Lacrimispora indolis DSM 755: one gene and its partner. The protein of the gene in region 2 interacts with the protein of the main gene of each other region in a pairwise test. Links are inferred from orthologs where the notes say so. Each region holds a gene or a part of one and is shown on either strand. Other genes may lie near its edges. The genes, in order: uvrA and uvrB.

Evidence for each region.
Region 1: the proteins of uvrB (region 2) and uvrA interact in binary tests that used the Escherichia coli proteins (3 or more experiments, as listed by UniProt). The link is inferred for Lacrimispora indolis DSM 755 from one-to-one orthologs.

What each region holds. Positions count from the first base shown.
Region 1 is NZ_AZUI01000001.1:3,822,528-3,826,266, reverse strand. Bases 277-3,690 are described here. They hold uvrA (excinuclease ABC subunit UvrA), read right to left. Parts: upstream 3,315-3,690; coding sequence 477-3,314; downstream 277-476. Other genes in these bases: K401_RS0118265 (YARHG domain-containing protein), read left to right, coding at 3,592-3,690; guaA (glutamine-hydrolyzing GMP synthase), read right to left, coding at 277-285. Also shown: more of guaA, read right to left, coding at 1-276; more of K401_RS0118265, read left to right, coding at 3,691-3,739. UniProt on the Escherichia coli protein: The UvrABC repair system catalyzes the recognition and processing of DNA lesions. UvrA is an ATPase and a DNA-binding protein. A damage recognition complex composed of 2 UvrA and 2 UvrB subunits scans DNA for abnormalities.
Region 2 is NZ_AZUI01000001.1:775,048-778,345, forward strand. What follows is about bases 326-3,298. They hold uvrB (excinuclease ABC subunit UvrB), read right to left. Parts: upstream 2,819-3,298; coding sequence 833-2,818; downstream 326-832. Other genes in these bases: feoB (ferrous iron transport protein B), read right to left, coding at 326-454; K401_RS0103645 (FeoA family protein), read right to left, coding at 447-686; K401_RS0103655 (threonine aldolase family protein), read left to right, coding at 3,179-3,298. In the rest of the region: more of feoB, read right to left, coding at 1-325. UniProt on the Escherichia coli protein: The UvrABC repair system catalyzes the recognition and processing of DNA lesions. A damage recognition complex composed of 2 UvrA and 2 UvrB subunits scans DNA for abnormalities.

The DNA of each region.
Region 1 (3,739 bases), 3.0 Mb from region 2 along the record:
CTTGCCGCCCAGCATATATGCCATTAACTGGGAGCCATAGCAGATTCCCAAAATCGGGATCCCCATTTCAAAGATTTCCTTCTCACAGTGAGGGGACGCCTCCTTATATACGCTGTTTGGACCACCTGTAAAAATGATTCCTTTCGGATTCATTTCCCTAATCTTGTCCAGTGACAGTGTATAAGGGTGAACCTCACAGTAAACATTGCATTCTCTGACCCTTCTGGCAATCAGCTGGTTGTACTGTCCGCCGAAATCCAGAACGATAATCATTTCTCTCTTCACGGGTATTCCTCCTAAAATAATCTTCAGCAAATAAAGCTTTGGGTTACATTATATTCTACTTCCAATGGCTTGACAAGCATTTTCTTGAAATCTTCCCAGCTCTGTATCCACGGAACCTTTTCATTATTATACGAATGAATCAACTGGATATGCAGGCATATCCAGTTGATTCACAATCCCTAGGCCGAAAATCAGCCAATGGGCTTATCCAAATATCTTTTTACGTAATAACCGGTGTATGAGGATGGACATTCTGCTACTTCTTCCGGTGTGCCCTGGGCGATTATTGTACCGCCCTTTTCTCCTCCCTCAGGTCCGATATCAATGAGGTAATCCGCGGTCTTAATCACATCCAGGTTATGTTCAATGACGATCACCGTATTGCCGCCTTCCGACAGCTTGCGCAAAATCTCAATCAGCTTATGGACATCCGCAAAGTGAAGGCCGGTGGTAGGCTCGTCCAAAATGTAAATGGTTTTTCCTGTTCCCCTCTTGCTCAGCTCCGTCGCCAGCTTGATTCTCTGAGCCTCTCCTCCGGAAAGCTCCGTAGAGGGCTGTCCAAGCCTGATATAGGAAAGCCCCACATCATTTAAGGTGGCAATCTTCCTTGCAATGGAAGGAACATTTTCAAAGAATTTGAGAGCTTCCTCTACTGTCATATTCAGAACATCATAAATGCTTTTTCCCTTGTACTTAACATCCAGCGTCTCACGGTTATACCGTTTTCCGCCGCAGACTTCGCAGGGAACGTAAACATCCGGAAGGAAATGCATCTCGATCTTAATGATTCCGTCGCCGCTGCAGGCTTCGCATCGTCCGCCCTTTACATTAAAGCTGAAACGTCCCTTGGAATATCCCTTTGCCTTTGAGTCAGGAGTGGAAGCAAATAAATCACGGATCAAATCAAATACCCCTGTATAGGTTGCCGGATTGGATCTTGGGGTCCGTCCAATGGGAGACTGGTCAATGGCAATGATCTTATCCAGCTGCTCAGTTCCCTCAATTGTCTTATGCTTTCCTGGAATGATTCTGGCACGGTTCAACTTTTTTGCCAGGGATTTATATAGGATTTCGTTGACCAGAGAACTCTTTCCGGAACCGGATACACCGGTGACACAGGTCATGACTCCCAGAGGGAAGGTCACGTCAATGTTCTTCAAGTTGTTCTCTGCCGCTCCTCTCACGGTCAGATAACCGGCAGGCTGCCGTCTTTCCTTTGGAACCGGGATTTTGATCCGTCCGCTTAAGTAAGCCCCTGTAACGGAATCCTTATTCTTCATGATCTGCTTCGCATTTCCGGCAGCCACTACATTTCCGCCGTGCTCTCCTGCACCGGGACCGATATCCACAATGTAGTCCGCTGCCATCATGGTATCCTCGTCATGTTCCACCACAATTACGCTGTTTCCCAAATCCCGAAGATGCAAAAGGGTTTTTAACAATTTATCATTATCTCTCTGATGAAGACCGATGCTGGGCTCGTCCAGAATGTAAGCCACACCCACCAGACCGGAACCGATCTGAGTCGCCAGACGGATTCTCTGGGCTTCGCCGCCGGACAGAGTCCCTGTGGCACGGGTCAGGGTCAGATAATCAAGGCCAACGTCAATGAGGAAAGAAATCCTGGCCCTTATTTCCTTTAAGATCTGGTCTCCGATGGCATGCTGCATAGGCGTCAGCTCCAGCTCGTCCATAAAATTCCGGAACTTGACAATGGACATGTTGGTCGCTTCATAAATGTTCTTATCTCCTACCGTAACAGCCAGAGACTCCTTTTTCAGCCTCATCCCGCCGCAGGCAGGACAGGGGGTAATCCGCATAAAGGACTCATACTCTGCCTTGGAGGACTCAGAATAAGTTTCCCGGTATCTCCGGGCAACGTTCTGGACCAGGCCCTCAAAGGACACGTCATAAATACCTTCTCCTCGCTGCCCCTTATAATGGACCTTGATTTCCTTTCCATTGGTTCCATGAATGAGAATATCATGAACTTCCTTTGGATAATCCTCAAAGGGAGTGTCCAGACGGAACTTGTACTCTTTGGCAAGAGCTTCCAAAACAGCTCTGGTATAGCTGCCCTTATCTGTACAGGACTGCCAGCCAAGCACTACAATGGCCCCCTGGTCAATACTTAAGCTCTTATCCGGGATCATCAGATCCTCGTCAAATTCCATCTTATATCCAAGTCCGAAACAATCCGGGCAGGCGCCGAAAGGATTGTTGAATGAAAAGCTCCTTGGCTCCACTTCATCGATGCTGATTCCGCAGTCCGGACAGGAAAAGCTCTGGCTGAAATTAATGGGCTGCCCGTCCATAACATCAACAGTCATCAGGCCGCTTGCCAGCTCCATGACAGTCTCAATGGAGTCGGTCAGACGCTTTTCAATGCCTTTCCTGATGGCAAGACGGTCCACCACCACCTCGATGTTATGCTTGATATTCTTATCCAGCTTGATTTCCTCGGAAAGCTCATAAAGATTTCCATCTATGCGCACCCTTACGTACCCACTCTTGCGGGCGTGCTCCAGAACCTTTGCATGCTCTCCCTTCCGTCCCCTTACAACAGGGGCCAGCAGCTGGATCCTGGTCCGCTCCGGCAGCTCCATGATCTGATCCACCATCTGGTCAATGGTCTGCCTGCGGATCTCCCGCCCGCACTTGGGACAGTGAGGGATGCCGATCCTGGCATATAAAAGTCTCATATAATCATAAATCTCAGTGACCGTTCCCACCGTAGAACGGGGGTTGCGGTTGGTAGACTTCTGGTCAATGGAAATGGCCGGTGACAACCCTTCAATGCTTTCCACATCCGGCTTCTCCATCTGCCCTAAAAACTGCCGCGCATAGGAGGAAAGAGACTCCATATAACGCCTCTGCCCCTCGGCATAGATCGTATCAAAAGCCAGGGAAGATTTTCCTGAACCGCTGAGACCGGTTAGGACAACCAGCTCATTTCTTGGGATATCCACGGAAATGTTCTTTAAGTTGTGCTCATTAGCACCTCTTATCTTAATATACTGTTTTGCCATACTGTACTCCTGTTATATACTGAAATCCTGAATCTCACAACATTCGAATGCGGACTCTTTAAGCCCGCACCTCTGTTACTCAGCAACCGATTTTTCATATTATAGCATACTTTCAACCGCTTTGCAAACATTTGTTCGATAATTATTTAGAATCATGCAGCTGTTTCCTCAAGGGATTGACAGATCTCAGATCCTGCCGGATTCTTTCAAAAAACTGTTTCCCCTGAAAAAAAGCATGGTATAATGATTATATACCAAAAAAGAGGAATGAGGAAATATGAAACCACATCCAATACTGTCAATTGTGCTGCTGGCACTCTCCCTGTCAGCCGCAGGGTGCAGCATGTCTTCCCGGATACAGGAGACCCCTGCAGGGGAAACACTTCCCAAAACAGACAAGAACGAAGAAACCTCCTCCAATGCCG
Region 2 (3,298 bases):
TTGCTGAAACAGGAACCACCGGGATAGATCCAAGCATCTCAGGAAGACGGTGTAAATCAATTTCCATTCCCCTGTCTTCAACAATGTCCATCATGTTAAGGGCCAGAATGACCGGCTTTTTTAGTTCCAGAAGCTGAAGGGTCAAATACAGATTCCGTTCCAGGGATGAGGCGTCCACCACGTTGATGATCACATCCACTTCCCCATTTTCCAGGCATTTCCTTGTTACCTTTTCTTCCAGAGTATAGCATGTCAGGCTATAAATCCCAGGCGTATCAACCATCCGGATAGGACGGCCCTTGTAGCTGGTCTCTCCTTCCACTCTCTCCACGGTAACGCCCGGCCAGTTAGCCACCTTAAGCTTTGCCCCTGTAAAAGCATTGAATAAGGTCGTTTTTCCGCAGTTGGGGTTTCCCACAAACCCGACATGAATCATCCTGTTTTCCTCACGCATGTTCCACAGCCTCCCTGATTTCGATTCCCTCCGATATCCTTCTTCCAAGGGCAAGGCGGGTACCTCTGACCTTAATGATCACAGTACCGCTCCCCTTCTTATTCATCAGGGTAACAGGCGTCAGCTCATTGACCCCCAGAGCCTCCAAACGCCTGGTGATGGCATCCTTTACCATCACACTGTAAACAATGTAGGTTTTTCCGATTTCTCCTTCATACAGCTTCATAATAATCTCCTCCGGACGCAGCCAATCCTACCGGCGGCGCTCCAAGGCTCTTGCCTTAAATGCGTCCATTGAGATTTTACTCTTATTGAGAATCACTGTCAATACCATCTCCCCCGCCAGGCAACATTTTTGTCGGGCGGTCAAGCCAGCCCTCAATCGTCCATATCCTGAAGCATTTTCTTAATCTGAACCATCCGGTCACGCAGCTTTGCTGCCTCCTCGAAATTCAGCTCCGCTGCAGCCTGGTGCATCTTCTTTGTAAGCTCCTTTGCAAGCTTTTCCAGTTCCTTTGCATCCATGGATTCCGGATCCTTCTTAAAGCCCTTCTCCTCTTCAATGGCTGCCTTTGAGATGGCAATAAGGTCACGGACCGATTTTTTGATGGTGGTTGGGGTGATCCCATGCTCTTCATTATAAAGCTGCTGAATGGCTCTCCTACGGTTGGTCTCCTCAATAGCCACACGCATGGAATCTGTCACCGTATCTGCATACATGATCACATGGCCATCGGAATTTCTTGCCGCCCTTCCTATGGTCTGGATCAAAGAAGTCTCTGATCGGAGAAACCCTTCTTTATCCGCATCCAGAATAGCCACCAGAGTGATCTCCGGAATATCAAGACCCTCCCTCAGCAGATTGATTCCCACCAGCACATCAAACACATCCAGACGCATGTCCCGGATGATTTCGGAACGCTCCAGAGTATCAATATCGGAATGGAGGTATTTTACCCGGATCCCCACTTCTCTCATGTAATCGGTCAGATCCTCTGCCATCCGTTTGGTCAGGGTAGTGATCAGAATCTTGTTTTTCTTGGCAACTTCCTTATTTACCTCAGAAACCAGGTCGTCGATCTGTCCTTCCACCGGCCTTACATCGATTTCAGGATCCAGAAGCCCGGTAGGCCGGATGATCTGCTCCACCCTTAACAGCTCATGATTCGCCTCATAGACAGAAGGAGTGGCAGAAACAAACATCATCTGATTGATCTTTGACTCAAATTCCTCAAAATTCAAAGGCCGGTTATCAAGGGCAGAGGGAAGACGGAAACCAAAATTCACAAGGGTGGTCTTTCTGGAGCGGTCCCCTGCAAACATGCCCCGTACCTGAGGAAGGGTGATATGGGACTCATCCACGATGATCAGAAAGTCATCGGGAAAATAATCAATCAGGGTATAGGGCGGCTCTCCGGGCTGTCCTCCGGTCAAATGCCTGGAATAATTCTCGATTCCGGAACAAAAGCCGGTTTCTTTCATCATCTCCACATCAAAGTTCGTCCGCTCGGAAATCCGCTGAGCCTCTAACAGCTTGTCCTCGCTTTTAAAATACGCCACCTGCTCCTTTAATTCCTCCAGGATGGTCTGTGCAGCCAGCTCCATCTTCTCCCTGGACACCACATAATGGGAAGCAGGGAATATGGCCACATGTCCCAATTCCGCCCGAATCTCCCCTGTCAGGGTATCGATCTCCGTGATGCGCTCCACTTCGTCTCCGAAAAACTCGATCCGGTAAGCCTCGCTTCCGGAATAGGCAGGAAATATCTCCACCACATCTCCTCTTACCCGGAAGGTCCCACGCCTGAAATCCATGTCATTCCGGTCATATTGGATGTCAATCAGCTTATGGACCACCTCATCCCTGTCCTTTATCATGCCTGGTCTTAATGAAATAACCATTTCCTGATAATCAATGGGACTTCCCAGGCCGTATATACAGGAAACCGATGCCACGATGATAACATCCTTCCGCTCCGAGAGAGCAGCCGTAGCCGAGTGCCGCAGCTTGTCGATCTCATCATTAATGGCTGAATCCTTTTCTATATAGGTATCAGTGGAAGGCACATATGCCTCCGGCTGGTAATAATCATAATAGGAAACAAAATACTCCACCGCATTTTCCGGGAAAAACTCCTTGAACTCACTGTAAAGCTGGGCTGCAAGCGTCTTATTATGAGCGATGATAAGAGTGGGCCTCTGCAGCTTCTGGATCACATTTGCCATGGTAAAGGTCTTTCCAGAGCCTGTGACCCCAAGCAGAGTCTGAAACTGGTTTCCCTCCTGGAATCCCTTTACAAGCTGTTCAATGGCCTGGGGCTGGTCACCGGTAGGGGCATATTCTGAATGCAATACAAAGTCCATGATCATTTACCTCCAAATCATTTCCCGCAGGCAGCCGCCAAATGAACATGCAACCATATCCGCCCGGTATATAGCTTTTTGCAGGAATTACAATATACGTCACTGCCAATTATAGCATACGGCAATAAAAAAGTATAGCAAAACAGGGAACATCTGTTCTTTTGGTATTGAAATTCTCTTGCTTTTAGTATATCATACATCTTATATTATCGAAAGTAAGGAACACTTTCGATAATCGGATGGACGGGGCAAAGAACGCCCCTTTTATCCGAACTTGCGTCGCAAGTTCGGATAAGTTATACTATCGAAAGTAAGGAACACTTTTGATATATCATACTATGAAACAGCAGGAGGATTTTTATGTACAGTTTTATTAACGACTACAGCGAAGGTGCACATCCAAAAATTTTGGAGGCCATGATCAATGCCAACTTAATTCAGAATGCCGGATACGGACTGGATGACCACTGCAGCAATGCC